3 regions of the Pantoea sp. SGAir0180 genome follow, and region 1 is predicted to be linked to each of the others. Evidence: predicted binding sites of a transcription regulator. Region 1 holds the regulator's gene; each other region holds the start of a gene.
The links. The regulator CRP, encoded in region 1, controls carbon source genes, mostly activating them, when cyclic AMP is high. The targets are predictions, from matches to a motif close to ATGTGANNNNNNTCACAT.
Positions count from the first base shown of each region.

Region 2: glpT (glycerol-3-phosphate transporter) is a predicted target of CRP. The motif match lies at 2,660-2,677, and genes of this name have one in related genera.
Region 3: C1N58_RS08220 (6-phosphofructokinase) is a predicted target of CRP. The motif match lies at 4,991-5,008, and genes of this name have one in related genera.

Region 1 covers NZ_CP028071.1:4,121,059-4,127,016, forward strand. Annotated here, with positions in the region: gene C1N58_RS19255 (putative adenosine monophosphate-protein transferase Fic) at 1-476, shown strand, start outside; gene C1N58_RS19260 (aminodeoxychorismate synthase component II) at 638-1,213, shown strand; gene C1N58_RS19265 (bifunctional acetylornithine/succinyldiaminopimelate transaminase) at 1,302-2,522, shown strand; gene C1N58_RS19270 (YccS/YhfK family putative transporter) at 2,524-4,599, opposite strand; gene crp (cAMP-activated global transcriptional regulator CRP) at 4,658-5,290, opposite strand; gene C1N58_RS19280 (OsmC family protein) at 5,593-5,958, shown strand, end outside.
Region 2 covers NZ_CP028071.1:3,599,818-3,605,775, reverse strand. Annotated here, with positions in the region: gene pldB (lysophospholipase L2) at 1-241, shown strand, start outside; gene yigL (sugar/pyridoxal phosphate phosphatase YigL) at 296-1,096, shown strand; gene glpT (glycerol-3-phosphate transporter) at 1,138-2,478, opposite strand; gene C1N58_RS16900 (carboxylate/amino acid/amine transporter) at 2,836-3,699, shown strand; gene C1N58_RS16895 (YehS family protein) at 3,888-4,367, opposite strand; gene metR (HTH-type transcriptional regulator MetR) at 4,452-5,369, opposite strand; gene C1N58_RS16885 (dienelactone hydrolase family protein) at 5,797-5,958, opposite strand, start outside.
Region 3 covers NZ_CP028071.1:1,752,587-1,758,544, forward strand. Annotated here, with positions in the region: gene C1N58_RS08190 (AAA family ATPase) at 1-584, opposite strand, end outside; gene C1N58_RS08195 (PTS sugar transporter subunit IIA) at 581-1,018, opposite strand; gene C1N58_RS08200 (hypothetical protein) at 1,028-1,297, opposite strand; gene C1N58_RS08205 (class II fructose-bisphosphate aldolase) at 1,361-2,203, opposite strand; gene C1N58_RS08210 (PTS sugar transporter subunit IIC) at 2,190-3,557, opposite strand; gene C1N58_RS08215 (PTS sugar transporter subunit IIB) at 3,550-3,864, opposite strand; gene C1N58_RS08220 (6-phosphofructokinase) at 3,874-4,854, opposite strand; gene C1N58_RS08225 (YceI family protein) at 5,381-5,958, opposite strand, start outside.

The sequences.
Region 1 (5,958 bases):
CCCGGCTTGCCACGCTTGAACTGGGCCCACCCAAAATCGGCCTGCCTTACCTGTGTCACATTCACCGTACGCTGTTTCAGGATGTCTACAGTTGGGCCGGCGAACTCCGCACGCTGGACATCTGGCGCGACGAAACCCCTTTTTGTCACTTCGAATATATCGAAAAAGAGGGTAATGCACTCATGGCCGCGCTAGAAGAAGAGAACGGCCTGGCCGATCTGCCTTTAGCTGAGTTTGCGAAACGCGTCGCCTGGTATTATTGCGAAATCAATATGCTTCATCCTTTTCGCGAAGGTAATGGCCGGGCGCAGCGTATTTTCTTTGAGCAACTGGCCCTGCATGCAGGTTACCTGCTGGAATGGGAAAAACTGAATCCGGAAGAGTGGGTCAGCGCCAGTCAGGCCGGTGCGGCAGGGGATTTACAACCGCTGGAAGACGTCTTTGCCAGCATCGTCAGCGAAGCGCATCCTGTCTGAACCCCGTTCCCGCCAGGGAGGCGAGCGCGTCTCCCTGCGCCTGATAGTCTGTTTTCCTCACATCACACTCACGTCACACCGCATGATAAGATACGGCTCTGGTCCTCATTCCGGATGCCGGGCCTTGTACGTATCCTTCTGATCTGCCTGAAATCATAACCATGCTGCTGCTTATTGATAATTACGATTCTTTCACCTGGAACCTGTACCAGTATTTTTGCCAACTGGGCGCGAACGTTCAGGTGGTAAGAAATGATGCCATCACTCTGGATGAAATGACGGCGTTGCCGTTAACCCACCTGGTGATTTCACCCGGCCCCTGTACGCCCGATCAGAGCGGGATCTCATTACAGGCCATTCGCCACTTCGCCGGTCGCCTGCCGGTGCTGGGCGTTTGTCTGGGGCATCAGGCCATCGCCCAGGTGTTTGGTGCGCAGGTCGTGCGTGCGCGCGAAGTCATGCACGGTAAGACGTCTGCTGTTCAGCATAACGGCTGTGGTGTATTTCGCGGTCTGAATCAACCGCTGACCGTAACGCGTTATCACTCGCTGATTGTGAAAGCCGATACGCTGCCTGATGAATTTGACGTCACCGCATGGAGTTTACGTGACGGTCAGCCCGACGAAATTATGGGCATCCGTCATAAAACGCTGGCACTGGAAGGCGTGCAGTTTCATCCTGAAAGTATTCTCAGCGAACAGGGACATCAACTGCTCGCTAATTTCCTGCAACAGTAAAGTTGTGTTTGCCTTTAAGTGATTTTTTATGCATATTTCATGATTATTATTTCATCATGAACCAACTCATCAGTTTGCGAGGTTGTCAATGGCAGCGGAAAACATTGCGGTAACACGGGAAACGTTCGATCAGGTTATTTTGCCTGTTTATGCACCTGCGCAGTTTGTACCGGTAAAAGGCAAAGGAAGCCGGGTGTGGGATCAGCAGGGTAAAGAGTATATCGACTTCTCGGGTGGGATTGCCGTCACCGCGCTGGGCCATTGTCACCCGGCGCTGATTGAAACCCTGAAGAAACAGGGCGAAACCCTGTGGCACACCAGCAATGTGTTCACCAATGAACCGGCTTTGCGCCTGGCCAGCAAACTGATTAACGCCACCTTCGCGGACAGAGTGTTTTTTGCCAACTCCGGCGCAGAAGCCAACGAGGCCGCGTTTAAGCTGGCGCGTTATTATGCCTGTAAACGTCATAGCCCGTTTAAAAGCAAAATTATTGCCTTCCATAATGCCTTTCATGGCCGGACGCTGTTTACGGTCACGGTAGGCGGCCAGCCAAAATATTCCGACGGTTTTGGCCCAAAACCCGCTGACATTGTGCATGTGCCCTTCAACGATTTGGCGGCAGTGAAAGCCGTTATCGACGACCACACCTGTGCGATTGTCGTTGAGCCCATTCAGGGTGAAGGTGGCGTCATGCCGGCCACGCCAGAATTTATGCAGGGGCTGCGTGAGCTCTGCGATAAACATCAGGCGTTGCTGGTGCTGGATGAAGTTCAGAGCGGTATGGGGCGCAGCGGTAAGCTGTTTGCTTATGAGCACTACGGCGTCACGCCAGACATTCTGACTTCGGCGAAAGCGCTGGGCGGTGGTTTTCCTGTCAGCGCGATGCTGACCACCGAGGAGGTGGCGTCAACGATGGCTCCTGGCGTGCATGGCACCACCTATGGTGGCAATCCGCTGGCCTGTGCGATTGCTGAAACCGCGCTGGATCTGATCAATACGCCAGACGTGCTGAACGGCGTGGAATCCCGTCGCCAGCAGTTTGTCGAGGCACTCAAGGCGATTGATGCCCGTTACGATCTGTTTAGCGATATTCGCGGCAAAGGCTTACTGGTAGGCGCGGCCCTGAAGCCGCAACATGCCGGAAAATCACGCGATATCCTCAATGCCGCCGCGGCTGAAGGCGTTATGGTGCTGGTGGCTGGTACGGATGTGATGCGTTTTGCCCCTTCACTGATTATTGAACCCGCCGATATTGAAGAAGGCATGGCGCGCTTTGCCAAAGCGGTCGGGAAAGTCCTGGCTGCCTGAGTTATTTTCGACCCATACTGCGAATCAGCCAGCGACCATGATGCGGTCGCTGGTTCCACGCCAGCGATGAGATCGTGTGCATCACCTTAAGATGATCCAGAATGCGCCTGATGTGCTGCTCCAGTACTGTGACCGGTCCCTCGTTGATATCTTCAATTCCCTGTAACAGATCGGTTTGCGAACTTTCGCCGTCATATTCAAGCCGCTGCTGGCAACGCTGCAGCGCAATTTCACACCATTGCAGATAGTGCTCCGCCAGCGTAGGCGGCAGCATGGTATGTTCGCGTGCCAGAATCGTCATGGCGTTGATGTGCTCAACGATAAACTGGCTGTGCGTGACCCATAAACGCATATCCTGTAAATAGCGTGCGTTAAACCCCGGCTCCTGCATCGCCTGATTTAGTGAGTTAAAGACTGCATTGTGGGCCTGATTAACGTTAACGCGCTGATAGGCGAGTACCTCGGGAGACTGTTCCGGACCAAGCAACATGCGTAACGCGTCCTGGAAAGCCTCAAGCACATCATGTGCGTTCTGTCGTAGCAGGGCACTTTGCCATTGCGGCCAAAGCCATAACGTTCCGCCAAACGCAATCAGGCAGCCCATCAGGGTATCCAGCAGGCGCGGCAGTAAGAATTGTGCGCCGTTAAGTGACAGAAGTTGCAGGGTATATACCGCGGTGACCGTGAACCCCACCATCGACCAGCCGTAAAACTGGCGGGTAAAGCGATAGCTGATAAAGGTAATCACCAGCATGATGCTCAACACCAGCGGTTCAGGGACATCCAGCCGCAGCGAGGCTGCCGCAATCACCAGCCCGGCAAAGGTGCCCAGCGCACGGTGCTGAATACGCACCCGTGTGGCGCTGTAGTTACTCTGGCTGACAAACATAATGGTCATCAGAATCCAGTAGGGTTTGGGAATCGAAAAGAACAGCGCCAGCCCGCTACCCAGCATCAGCATCACAGAAAAACGTCCGGCCGTGCGCAGGGCAGAAGAGCGCAGCGAGAGATAGCTTCTGAGTGCGGGCAGAAGCGGTAAACGGCGCTGGCGATCCGCCATCAAATCACGCTGATAAAGGGGCTTTTGTGTACGCAGTACCCGTGCGATGCGGCTGAAGTGATAAAGGCAAAAATTTCCTACCGGATTGTCCGGGTGCTGACGGGCGATTTTTTCCAGTGCCCCCAGCTGCTTGTCCATATCAAAGCGACTGGACAGTTGGTGGTACAGGATGTTGTCTGCCAGCTCACGTAAACGGGCGGAAATGGTTTTCGCATTCCAGCGAATCACGGCCTCAGCATGGCTTTGTTCTACCAGTTTTTGCACTTCTTCTGGCTGATGCAGGCTGACAGAAATGTGTTCCTGTAAATCCAGTGCGACCTGAAAAGCGCGGGTCAGTCGCTTATGACTGTGATCGCGGCTGGCGGACAGCATATGCATCTGCTGATAACAGGTGTTGATGAGGTCGATTGCTTTTTGTTGCCGCGCCAGCAACGGTGGTAGCGCCTTCTCCGGATCGGTAAGTTGCGTCAACAAGGTGTACTTGGCGTCACAATAGTTCGCCAGTTCGCGGTAAATCAGACTCAGGCTTTCACGCATTGGCTGCTCTTTCCACAGCCAAAACCAGAACCAGTTAAACAGGCCATACCACAGCGTACCGCCGATGTAGAGCAGGGGCGGTACGTAAATGGGCATGCGGCCAATCAGGCTGGTGGTAAATATCGCTGCGATCAGTGTGGCAGGGAGTAACCGTGCGTGCAGTGGGCTGATTTCACCTGTCACGCCCAGCAGCAAAGGCAGAGCGAAAAGAATAAGCGGTAAGGGCACGTCTTTAAACAGAAGCCACTGCATCAGTAAGCTACCCAGGGCAAACAGGCTGCCGCCGACAATCAGGCGTTTAAAGAAGCGTTTGTGGGGTGTATCCAGACCGGCAATATTGCAGCAGGCAGGCACCAATGAGAACAGCAATCCTTTTTGCAGATCGCCAAACAGCCAGCCGAGCGCGACGGGGAGACACAACACCAGTGTCTGGCGCAGGGCATAGTTAACTTCAGGGTGATAAATTATTCTTCGCCACATCGGCTCAACGCAAATAATTCACGGCATAACGTTGCCATTATGCCGTGAAGAATAAAGCTTAGCGCGTGCCGTAAACAACAATTGTTTTGCCGTGTGCGGAGATCAGATTCTGGTCTTCCAGCATCTTCAAAATACGTCCCACGGTTTCACGTGAACATCCCACGATTTGGCCAATTTCCTGACGCGTAATTTTAATTTGCATGCCGTCAGGATGCGTCATGGCATCCGGCTGTTTCGCCAGGTTGAGCAACGTCTGCGCAATGCGACCGGTGACATCAAGGAACGCGAGGTTGCCCACTTTTTCCGATGTGACCTGCAGACGGCGCGCCATTTGCGAGGAGAGGCGCATGAGGATGTCCGGATTCACCTGAATCAGCTGACGGAATTTTTTGTAGGAAATCTCTGCCACTTCGCACGCGGTTTTCGCACGTACCCAGGCGCTGCGCTCCTGACCTTCTTCGAACAGGCCAAGCTCACCAATAAAGTCGCCCTGATTCAGATAGGACAGAATCATCTCCTTGCCTTCTTCATCCTTAATCAGTACCGCAACGGAACCTTTAACGATGTAGTAAAGCGTTTCCGCCTTTTCACCTTGATGAATGAGCGTACTTTTGGATGGATACTTGTGAATATGGCAATGGGACAGGAACCATTCAAGTGTAGGGTCTGTTTGCGGTTTGCCGAGAACCATTCGCTATTATCCTCTGTTGTAATCGTGCCCAAAATACAGGGCTCTGTTTCCCTGCCAGGCGATGTAAGCGTTAAGCGTCTTTCCATTCAGGAAATTATTCGGGCTGCATTCGGCGCAGTGCGCATCATTCTTCCCGGCTTCGTCTTCGGATGACGAAAAATATTTTCAGCTCTGTTTGTAGCACAGCTTACGTCGACTGTCTTGTGTTGTCTCGCTTCAGCAAGATGGCGTTTTCTCTGGATTGCTGTTTCCCAGGCAAAAGCGTACGCTGAGCCAAAACAGGGTATTCTGAGGTCAAAATTATGCAGGCACGCGTCAAATGGGTTGAAGGGTTAACATTCCTGGGGGAATCATCGTCCGGCCATCAGGTACTGATGGATGGCAATTCTGGCGATAAAGCGCCGAGCCCTATGGAGATGGTGCTGATGGCGGCAGGGGGATGCAGCGCCATTGACGTTGTGTCAATTTTGCAAAAAGGCCGCAACGATGTGGTTGATTGCGAAGTGAAACTATCGTCTGAACGTCGGGAAGAAGCCCCCCGCATCTTTACCCATATCAATCTGCATTTTATCGTCAGCGGCAACGCACTTTCGGATAAAGCCGTGGCACGCGCTGTCGATCTGTCAGCGGAAAAATATTGCTCTGTCGCCATCATGTTAGGCAAAGGC
Region 2 (5,958 bases), 520 kb from region 1:
TCTGAGCCAGGTGGATAACATTACGACTCCGTTGCTGGTGCTGCAGGCCAGTGAAGACAGCGTGGTGGATAATCGCTCGCAGGATCTGTTTTGTGACGCGATGGCGGCAGCCGGTCACCCCTGTCAGGGCCGGACACCGCAGGTTATCAGCGGCGCGCGCCACGAGATCCTGTTTGAAAAGGACAGCATGCGCGCCGAAGCGCTCAATACCATCGTCGATTTCTTTTTATCGCAGCATTAGTTCGCAATTTACATTACCGGCTACGGCCAACCGACACCGATACCCGAGGTTTTCATGTACCACATTGTTGTGTCCGATCTGGATGGCACACTGCTTTCTCCCGAACATCGCCTGACCGCCAATGCGCGCGAAACGCTTCAGCAACTGGTCGCGCAGGGCATTCACTTTATTTTTGCCACAGGCCGTCATCACATCGATGTCGGGCAAATGCGTGACAAGCTGGGGATTCCGGCTTACATGATTACGTCAAACGGCGCGCGCGTTCACAATCCGGCAGGGGAGCTGGTTTTTAGCCACAATCTGGACGCGGACATCGCCCACGATCTGTTTGGTCTGCAGTATCATCATCCGGACGTGCTGACGCATGTTTATCGCGACGATGAGTGGTTTGTCAGCCGCTGCAGTCCGGCGGAGAAGGATTATTTTCGCGAGTCCGATTTTCACTATCAGGTTTATGAGCCGGGCATGCTGCCGACGGATGGCATCAGCAAAGTCTTTTTTACCTGTGAAGAACCGGAACACCTTGTCCCTATGGAGCAGGCCATCGAAGCACGCTGGGGCGACAGGGTTAACGTGAGTTTTTCGCTGCCGACCTGCCTCGAAGTGATGGCAGGCGGCGTGTCAAAAGGCCATGCCCTGGAAGCGGTGGCAAAACAGTTAGGCTTTACGCTTAAAGACTGTATTGCGTTTGGTGATGGTATGAATGATGTCGAAATGCTGAGTATGGCAGGCAAAGGCTGCATTATGGCTAACGCCCATCAGCGTCTGAAAGACACCTTACCTGAACTGGAAGTGATTGGCAGTAATGCCCAGGATGCCGTCCCGGAGACGCTGAGAACACTCTATCTGTCGTAATCCGAAAAGAAGGCCGGTAAGCCGGCCTTCTGGCAAATCCGTTATGCCCTTTTTTGCTTATGCCGGTGCTCACTGATCATGGTTAACAGCAGCAGCACTACCGCCATAACGGCGCCGGCAATCATCACGATGAATCCGCCATCCCAGCCGAAATAATCGACGGTATAACCCACAATGGCGCTGGCCGCGACTGAGCCACCCAGATAACCGAACAGCCCCGTAAACCCGGCAGCCGTGCCAGCCGCTTTTTTGGGTGCCAGCTCCAGCGCATGCAGACCAATGAGCATTACCGGTCCATAAATCAGAAAGCCAATCGCGATCATGCAGGCCATGTCCACACCGGGATTGCCCGGCGGATTTAGCCAGTAGATGACGGTAGCAGCGGTAACCAGCGTCATAAAAAACACCCCTGTCGCACCACGGTTGCCGCGAAAGACCTTGTCTGACATCCAGCCGCACAACAGCGTACCGGGAATGCCCGCATACTCATAAAAGAAGTAGGTCCAGGAGGACTTATCAAGCGTGAAATGCTTTACTTCTTTCAGGTAGGTCGGTGACCAGTCGAGGATGCCGTAACGCAGCAGGTAGACAAACACATTTGCCAGAGCGATGTACCACAGCAGTTTGTTGGGCAGGACATACTTCATAAAGATTTGTCTGGCAGTGAACTCTTCCTCATGACTTTCGTTGTAATCCACCGGATAGTCGTTTTTATAGGCCTCAATCGGCGGTAATCCACAAGATTGCGGCGTATCGCGCATCAGGGCAAAGGCCAGAATCGCAATGGCGATCGCCCCGAAGGCGGGCATATATAGCGCGGCTTTCCAGTCGTTGAACCACGCCATCCCCAGCAGAAACAGCAGGGGCGGAATCCCGCCGCCGACGTTATGCGCACAGTTCCACACAGAAACGATGCCGCCGCGCTCCTTTTGTGACCACCAGTGGACCATAGTGCGTCCGCAGGGCGGCCAGCCCATTCCCTGAAACCAGCCACAGATGAACAGCAGTACGAACATCACCATAATGCTGGAGGTTGCCCAGGGCACAAACCCCATAATCAGCATTACAGCAGCCGCCAGCGTTAAGCCGGCAGGTAAGAAGACCCGTGGATTCGACCGGTCTGACACCGAACCCATAATAAATTTGGAAAAGCCATAGGCGATGGAGATGCCTGAAAGCGCAAAACCCAGATCGCCGCGTGAGAAGCCTTGTTCAACCAGGTAGGGCATCGCCAGGGCGAAATTCTTTCGAACCAGATAGTAGGCCGCATAGCCAACGAAAATTCCGATAAAGATTTGCCAGCGCAGGCGACGGTAGCGTGGATCGATACGATGATCTTCGACCCGGGGCTGGTGTGGTGCAGGTTTAAAAATACTCAACATAGCGGCGGCCCTCCAGGGCGCATTATGATTTTGATTCCCGGCAGGTTGGGCAAAACTCAAGAAAACGGCGATCGGGATGCGCCATTTCGCGCAGAGAATAGACAGAGATACATGGCTTTACTGTGATGAATGACAAATCTGTTACAGATTTATGACAATCTGGCGCAAAAAGCTCAGGCCGATGCGCTGATGCGCACATTTTTCTGCTGACAGGATATGCCCGATGAGAAGATAAAAAGCCTGACCGGCAGATTAATGCGTAACTGCCTGGTTAATGCACAGATGTCAACCAGATAAATCTCCCTGCTGTGCGGACATTGTTTACACTGTCGCTCTGTTTATTTCGGGGTTGTTACCGTGCTTTTATTGATTGTTACTACCATTCTGTGGGCTTTTTCATTCAGCCTGATTGGCGAGTATCTTGCCGGTCAGGTTGACAGCTGGTTTTCGGTGCTGATGCGCCTGGCGCTGGCGGCCGTGGTATTTTTGCCTTTCCTGCGCTGGCGCGGCTATCGCCCCTCTACGCTCCTGCTGTATATGCTGGTAGGCATGCTGCAACTGGGCATCATGTATTTACTGAGTTTCGAAGCCTATCTCTATCTGAGCGTGTCTGAATTCCTGCTGTTTACCGTGATGACGCCGCTGTACGTCACGTTGATCTACGACGTGATCAGTCGACGGCCTCTGCGCGCAGGGTACATTTTCAGTGCGTTGCTGGCTGTGGCGGGCGCGGCAATCATTCGTTATGACAAAGTCAGCGATAACTTCTGGTTCGGCCTGTTGCTGGTACAGTTAGCCAATATTTGCTTTGCAGCAGGTATGGTGGGCTACAAACGTTTGCAGGAAACCCGTCCTGTGCCGCAGCACACGGCCTTTTCGTGGTTCTATCTGGGCGCGGTGCTGATTGCGGTGGTGGCCTGGGCCGTCTGGGGCAACCCGCATAAACTCCCGACCACCTCACTGCAGTGGGGCATTCTGGTCTGGCTGGGCGTGGTGGCGTCCGGACTGGGTTACTTTATGTGGAACTACGGTGCTACGCAGGTCGATGCTGGCACGTTGGGCATCATGAACAACATGCATGTGCCGGCAGGCTTGCTGGTCAACCTGGCGATATGGCAGCAAAAGCCACACTGGCCAAGCTTTATTGCCGGTGCGCTCGTGATAGTAGCGTCCTTGTGGGTCCATAAGCGCTGGGTGGTCGGTAAGAACAATCAACAGTGAAGAAACAAGGCATCGCCGCGCATCGACGCCAAAAGTAGCAGGCCGCTCAGTCTGTTGCGATCCCATGGCGGACGGGGCGCGCGTCGGCAGAAGGCGAGCAAGACGACGTCTGCTCGCCCGGCAGAGCGGACCGGATTGTTATCCCGGTGCGCTTTCTCCGGCGGGACGAGCGTAAGTCGGCGGCTGGTTTAAGCGGGCTTAACTGGCGCAGGGCGATGAATCATCGTCAGCCCCTTGAGGAAATTACGCAGAATCTGGTCACCGCATTCACGATAGTTTTTGTGATCCGGTTTACGGAAGATCGCGCCAATCTCTGCCTGAGACACGGTGAAGTTGGCTTTTTTCAGGATATCAGGGATGTCGGTCGTTTTCAGGTCAAATGCAATACGCAGCTTTTTCATGAAAATGTTGTTATTCATCTTACGCTCGATGGAAGGCGCAGGGGCATCCTCACTTTTCCCACGGCGATGAAAGATTAAGCCATTCAGGAAATAGCCCATCAGGACATCGGGGCAGGGGCGAAATGCCGCATCCTCATCTTTTTTCAGCCAACTGGTGATATCGGCCTGAGGAACCTCGCACTCCGCTAAGGCAAAAATCGCCACCATTTTGGCATCGTTCAGATCGAGCATATAGCGCACGCTGCGCAAAATATCGTTGTTAGTCATGGTGAGATCGTCTCAAGGTCAGTCAACAGGCTGCGCATTATAGGGGATTTTGCCCGCCGCCGCGCAGCTTTGTCGCTCATGCGGCTAAACGGCTGCAGGATGCGCGGCATTCCTGACAAAAGGCAAATGTTCACAGGCATGCTGACGGGCAAAATGGATAAAGGCTTCCAGCACAGGCTGACGCTGCTCGCCGTCACGCACGGCGGCATAAAGCCGACTCCATAATCCCTCTCCCAGTGTTTTCGTGATCACTAACCCCTGTTTTTCAAAGCTCTCCACTACCCAGTGTGGCAGCGCGGCAATGCCCATGCGCGCCGACACCATCTGAATCATCAACAGCGTGTTATCCACATTCTTCAGTGCAGGACTGATGCCCGCGGGCTGAAGAAAATGACGCCAGATATCCAGCCGCTGACGCTGCACCGGGTAAATCATCAACACTTCGTCGGCCAGTGCGTCAGGGGAGATATGTTCGACCTGAGCCAGAGGATGATCGGGTGCCAGCACCAGGCGCACTTCGAAATCGAACATCGGTGAATAGAACAGGCCCGAGCGCGGCAGAATATCGGACGTTAAAACGATATCCAGCTCACCCTGTTGAAGTGCAGGTTGCGGATCGAAGGTCACACCTGATTTAAAATCCATCACCACCTGTGGCCAGCTCTGACGAAACTTATCCAGTGCCGGCGTAAGCCACTGGATGCAGCTATGACATTCAATGGCAACACGAAGCGTAGTCTGTTGCGGCTCATGGCAGGCCTGAAGCGCCTGCTGAATTTGCGGCAGAATCTGTTCCGCCAGCTGCAACAGAATTTCGCCCTGCGGCGTGAAGCGCAATGGCTGGCTTTTGCGTACAAACAGGCGGAATCCGAGCCGCTGTTCCAGATCGCTGAACTGATGTGACAACGCCGACTGCGTCTGGTGAAGCTGGGCGGCCGCGGCGGCCAGCGAGCCGGTATTCCGCAGAGCCTGAAGCGTCCGGAGATGTTTGAATTCGATCATGAGGGTCCTTCACATCGAAACTGAATAATTTGCGCTTGAGAGACATACAGTACCCGCAGAATATAGCGGTGTAAACATCTGGACGGCTAAACGTGACTGGCGATCAGACTGACCCAGGCATTTCTGGAGAATAGCAAATACCAATCCATAACCCTACTCCCGGCTTTTCATGTACAGGTGTGCGGCGCGAACTGAAAAATGAGTATTTGCTTATCCAAACGGAACGGACCGGAGGGTGACGACATTCACTCAAGAAATAGCAGAAAAAATGAGGCGCGTTATGTTGCTGCAGAACGGCTATGGGACACTCCGCAATCCAGCCTGAAAACCCACCAGGCTTGTGAGCAGGCTTAACGCGGAAAAGCTCTCAGATTTGCGGGTGTTGGATGGCGACGCGAGAGTTTGGGCGCTTACGCGCCCTTTTTTATCACTCAGTGGATGCGACACCGTACTGCTTAAACCAGGCTAACATACGTGCCCAGCCGTCTTTTGCCGATTCGGCATGGTAGCTCGGACGATAGTCGGCGTTAAAAGCATGCCCGGCATCGGGATACACAATGATCTCTGCCTTTGCGTTTGCAGCATGTAA
Region 3 (5,958 bases), 2.0 Mb from region 1:
TCCTCTGTTTCATCCTCAACAGACGCAGTATAGTCCTTCTTTCCCGTATGCTGAGCCAGCCACTGACAAACCGCCGCTTCATCGATGGCCCTGGCATTAACCCGCAGCAGCGGCCCCAGTGCCATGGGTTGTGCTTCTTCCGCCAGACGACGCAGTTCCGCAAGATACTCCGCGCCGGGGTGACCCGGCATGCGTTGCGCCAGGCGAGCCTGGTAACGCGCCACCGCCTCATCGGGTGAGATCTGCATCCAGATCTCCAGCACCTCATCCACGCCCGCTCGCTGCAAACCCTGCTCCAGCACGCTTTTCGACTGAAACCCAAACCAGGCATCAATCAGAAAAACCGTGTTCACCGGTGACTGGCCCACAATATTCCAGATCGCCTGGTAAGCCGCACAGCCGAGCTGTCGGTTACGCTGACGATCGACCGGGGCGAAGCTGGACATGAAGGGCTCCTTAATGCTGTCCAGCGTTAATACCGGTAAGGTGAAACGCCCGGACAGCATCAGGGTCAGCGTACTTTTGCCCGAGGCGGGAATTCCGTTAACCAGTACTACTCGCTTACTTTCCGCCTGTCTGGTCATAAGATCTCCATGACGTCCGCCACGCTACTGGCCTGGCGTAGTTTGACCAGCGTCGCGTCATCGTCAAGCAGCGAGACAATCGCGCGAATGCCCTCTTCAATGTGGGCATTACTGTCACGGGCACCGAACATGATGACGATATCGGCCTTTTCACTGCCCTCAAACGAGATCGGTTCTGCCAGCACAATCAGACTAAAACAGTCGCGAATAACGCCCGTTTCCGGGCGGGCATGAGGAATGGCGATACCTTCTTCAAAAACATAATAGGCACCGTGCGTGAGCGTGTTATCAATGACAGCCTGAGGATACGAGGCCCGAATATAGCCGCCCGCCACCAGCGGTTTGGCCGCCATGGCGATCACCTGTTGCCAGTCGCTGGCCGCAACCCCGACCTGAATGGCATTGGCTTCCTGTAATAACTGTTTAATGGTCATTACTGCTCCTTAAACTGATTTTCGCACCAGATTGCGTAATTCATCAATTTTCACAAACAGAGGATCGATGTGATCCCGGTAACGACGGCTTTTTGCATAGAGTGATAATGCCCGGTTATATTCCAGCATTAATTGTTTTTGCGTGTCGGTATCGGCGGTATTACTGGCCAGCTTCGCTTCCAGCTGCCTTATTTTCTCGCTGACGGATTCTGCCAGGCGATCCTGTTCGGCCGCATCCTGCGGTTGATTTTCCACTTTCTTTTTCATGAATCCAAACATAGCGACTCCTGCCCCGAAAAGCGCGTGGGCACTTCAGGTTTATTTACGTCGGGATAAATGGGGTTAGCGGAATAACTGCATTTTTTCCACTAATACATTGGTTACCGCATTATTAGCGGGCACCAGGAAATTACGCACGCTGTCGTTTACTTTGCCTTTTTCGAACGTGGTTTTGCACTGCGCCACCCACTGGACATTCATCTCGGTGCCCACGTTCACTTTGTCGATACCGCTGCTGACAGCCAGGCGCATATCTTCATCACTCACGCCCGTTCCGCCGTGCAGGACCAGCGGCGTCGCGGTGGCGTCGGTGATTGCGGCAAGGCGCTGGTGCTGAATATGGGCTTTCCCGGTATACAGGCCGTGCACGGTGCCGATGGAAATCGCCAGCATATCGACGCCCGTTTCGTGCACAAAGCGCCTGGCATCCTCTACAGGGGTAAACGCAATTTCATCCATCTCCACGCATTTACCATCTTCCGATCCGCCGATTGCGCCCAGTTCAGCTTCCACGGAGACATTTAGCGGGCGCGCCATATCAATGACCCGTCGGGTATTAGCAATATTTTCCTCAAGCGGTAAATGTGAGCCATCGTACATGACCGAACTGAATCCGGCGTTAATCGCTGTCTGAATAGCCTCTAAATCAGAACAGTGATCCAGATGCAGACAGGTTGGAATATTTTTACTTTTCGCTAAAGATTTAACGGCATCGACCAGTAATTCGTGTCCGAGATATTTTGCCGTACCGGTAGATATCTGAATCATTAACGGGCTGTGGGTTTGTTCTGCCGCCTTAAAAAAGGCGGGCAGCATTTCCAGACAATGTAGATTAAACGATCCCACCGCTTTAAAATCACGTTCTTTGGCAATCTTGAGCAGGTCAGTGAAATTATAAAGTTTCATGCACGTTTTCCTCACGGGATGAAGTGGATTTTCCGTTAACAAACCAGGCGATAGCGGTAACAAAGGCGACGAATACGGCGACGAACAACCAGTTATTCTGGAAAGCATGTCCCAAAACCAGGCCGGTACTGATGACGTCGGAATCGCTGAAGGTCACGCCGGTAAAGCCATAACTTTCCAGCATCGGCACCAGAATGGCCGGCAGGAAGGTAATGAATAAGCCGTGCACGAAGCCCCCGATCATCGCTCCGCGCCGGCCCCCCAACGCATTACCAAACACGCCTGCCGTGCCGCCTGCAAAGAAGTTGGTGAGCAGACCCGGCAGAATCATTGCCAGACCAAACATCGGGAACACCAGCATGCCGACCACGGAGCCGAGCGTGGTCGCCAGGAAACCGACAATGACTGCGTTAGGCGCATAAGGAAACATGACCGGGCAGTCGAGTGCAGGCTTCGCATCCGGCACCAGCCGCATGGCAATGCCACGGAATGCCGGAACCAGTTCATTCAGCAGCAGTCGCACACCGCTGTAGAGGACAAACACGCCCGCGACAAACTGAATGGCCTGCATAAAGGCATACATCAGGTAGTTGGTGCCGCTGCTGTACTGCGCAATAAAGGCGGGACCGGCTGCCAGCGCAGGGATCAGGTACATTGGCACCATCACCACCGCCATTGACAGGTAGGTGTCCTGTAAAAATTTGAAGTTGTCCGGTAACTTCAGATCCTCCGTCGAACGTGACCCTTTACCGACCACCTTCGCCACGGCCGCCGTCAGCAGATAGCCGATGGTACAGAAGTGGCCCAGGGCAACATCGTCCGAATCGGTAATACGCCTTACCACCGGCTGGGCCAGCGCGGGCATCACGACAGCCATAACGCCACCAAAAATCCCGCCGGTCAGAATCAGCGGTAAGCCGGTTAAGCCTGCTTTATAGCCGATGACCGCACCAATCGTGGCCATCCATAACAACGCCTGTCCGGTCAGGAAGATGTATTTAAACGGCGTCAGGCGGGCAATGATGATATTGACGATAAAGATCACCAGCAGCGTCATGGCCACTTCGGAGCCCAGTTCACGGTTGGCCAGCCCGGCGATGGCAGCCACATCGGTGATGTAGCCCTGCATGCCAAAGCCGTGGGTGAAGATACTGTTCAGGAAGGTCAGTGCGCCGACAATAATATTGATGCCCGCCATCATAATTAAGAAGCCGAGCAGGGTTTTAAACGTCCCTTCGACCACTTTTCCCGCAGATTTCTTTTGCAGCACCAGCCCAATCAGCGCAATAAAAGCGATAAGAATGGATGCCTGCCCCAGTAAATCTTTAACCAGAAAATTGATTACACTATTCATGATTAGCAACCTTCATATTACGTTCTTTTAAGAAAGCCACGATCTTTTGCTCAATTTCGGCTTTATCGGTAAGTTTATTTAATATAATGACCCGTTTAATCTGTTCTGGTGTGGCGTCAGCATTTAAAACATCCGCAAACGCTTTTTGCGTCAGAATCATGTCGGATTTAAATGCATTAGCTTCTGAAATTGTGGTGTGATCGATATCGGCTTCAATTTCCAGTTTTTTTAAAACGGCTTTCGCACTCATTTCGATGGCGAAACTTGAACCCAGACCACAACCACAAACACATAAAATTTTCAGCATGTTTTCTCCTCACACTATTTGCAGTTGTTTAGCGAGTTTATAATGGTGCCCTTCTGTATCGACCAGGCGTTTTTTCATGCTTATTAAGTCAATCGGAATAGGCTTATTGCTGCCGTTAATAATGACGGCTTTATTGCGCATTCCGGATTGAATACAACGAACCACTTCACTTGCCATAATGGTGCCCTGATAAATTTCTTCACAGGTGGGATCGCCATTACGCAGTCCATAACCGACAATCGTTTTGCGAATGCGCACACCGATCAACGGTTCAAGTTGCTTAATTAAGGTATCGATTGCGCCCTGAAAGCCCGGTGAATATTCACGTGTATAGCCCTCAGAGCACAGGATAATGACGCTGTTCTGTTCACTGAGGCGCTGAGTGATGCGCCCGGCCAGCGTCGCCGTCGGAATCTGACACTCGGGGATTAACGCAAAATCCGCATTCGATTTTATTGCCGATTGCAGCGTCAGTTCACCGCAGTAACCGCCGAGCAACTCGACCATAAATACCCGGCCGGTTAATGCGCGGCCCGTATTCCGCAGTTTTGCCACCTCTTTAAGTACCTGCTCACAGGCAGTGGAAAAGCCCACGGTATAATCACTGCCGAAGACATCGTTATCAATCGTCATGCCGATGCCAAAACAGTTCACCCCAAATTCGCTCAGCGTATGTAAAAATTGCAGTGAGCCATCTCCGCCGGCCATAATTAATACATCAATACGCAATGACTTGAGCTGTCGGGTGATGGTTTCGTATTCGCTGCGAATTAATTTTCGCGTGGTTCTTCCCGACTGCATAACCGGAATCGAGGTAACAGAGAAATCCACTAAATCGCGTTGCGCAATTTCCTGACAGACATTATCGATAAGCCCCGGAATACCGCCATTAAATAACACCATTTCCGCCTGCGTCATTCTCGCAATCTGAAAAATAAAATTATTTATGCCGGTAACATCGCCGCCGCTGATTACCATCCCGATTCTCATTCTCCATTCCTCTCTGGCTCAATGCGTCTGCGGGCTATTGTTTCGGGATACAAGCCTTATATTTGCAAGTGAGATCACAAAAACGAGAGTATTTTGCCGGGTGGATAGATTGACAGCGGGGTTATAACAGGTGTTTATGTGAATTAAATCACAATTAATAAGCGCGCCCGTTCTGTGAGCTTCGGTTGATAAAACAACAGGTTAAATATCATCAGGCGAAGAGAAACGGCTATTTCAGGCGCGTGTCCGGATAACAAAAAAACCGCGATGCAGATTTGTGATTTTCGCCTCACTTTTCACTGTGATGCTGACGGGTTAGTTATACGGGCAGCATAGATACCGGTTATTTCGGCAGCGAAAAAGGATTCATCTTGTCCGGTTAAGCGTTTACCGGGTTTTCTTACACGCGCGGCACGATGATGAACGTTTGCGCAAAGCGGGCTGTGTTGTACCGGTGGCGTTGGGTGAAGCGGGCATAAAAAAACCCGGCAACGGATGTGCCGGGCGGGAAAACATGCTGAAAGCGTTATTTTGCGTACGCTTCGGTGGAGATGGTCAGTTTGACATCGTCGCTGACCGCAGGCACGTATTTATCCAGTTTGAAGTCAGAACGCTTGATGGTGCCGGTCGCATCAAAACCAATCGCCTGCTTTTTCACCATCGGATGCTCACCCTGCTTGTTCAGCGTGGCGTGCAGCGTAACCGGTTTGGTGATGCCTTTCAACGTCAGATTACCTTCTACGTCAAATTTGTTATCGCCTTTAGCAATGACTTTGGTGCTGCGGAAGGTCGCGCTCGGGTATTTGGCGACGTCAAAATAGTCGGCGCCTTTAAATTCTTTCGTCAGTGCAGGCACATGGCTGTCAATTTTGGTGACAGGCAAGGTCACGTCAACACGCGACTGCTCGGGTTTGCTGCTGTCGAACACCAGTGACCCCGTGGCATCCGGAATATCGGCGGTAGGATGCGAGAAGCCGAAGTGTTCCCAGCTCATAACGACCGACGTATGCTGTGGATCCAGCTGGTAGTGCATTGTCTCAGCCTGAGAAACCGGGATATACAGCGCGGCAACTGCGATCAGTGGCAGTGTAAAACGTTTAACAT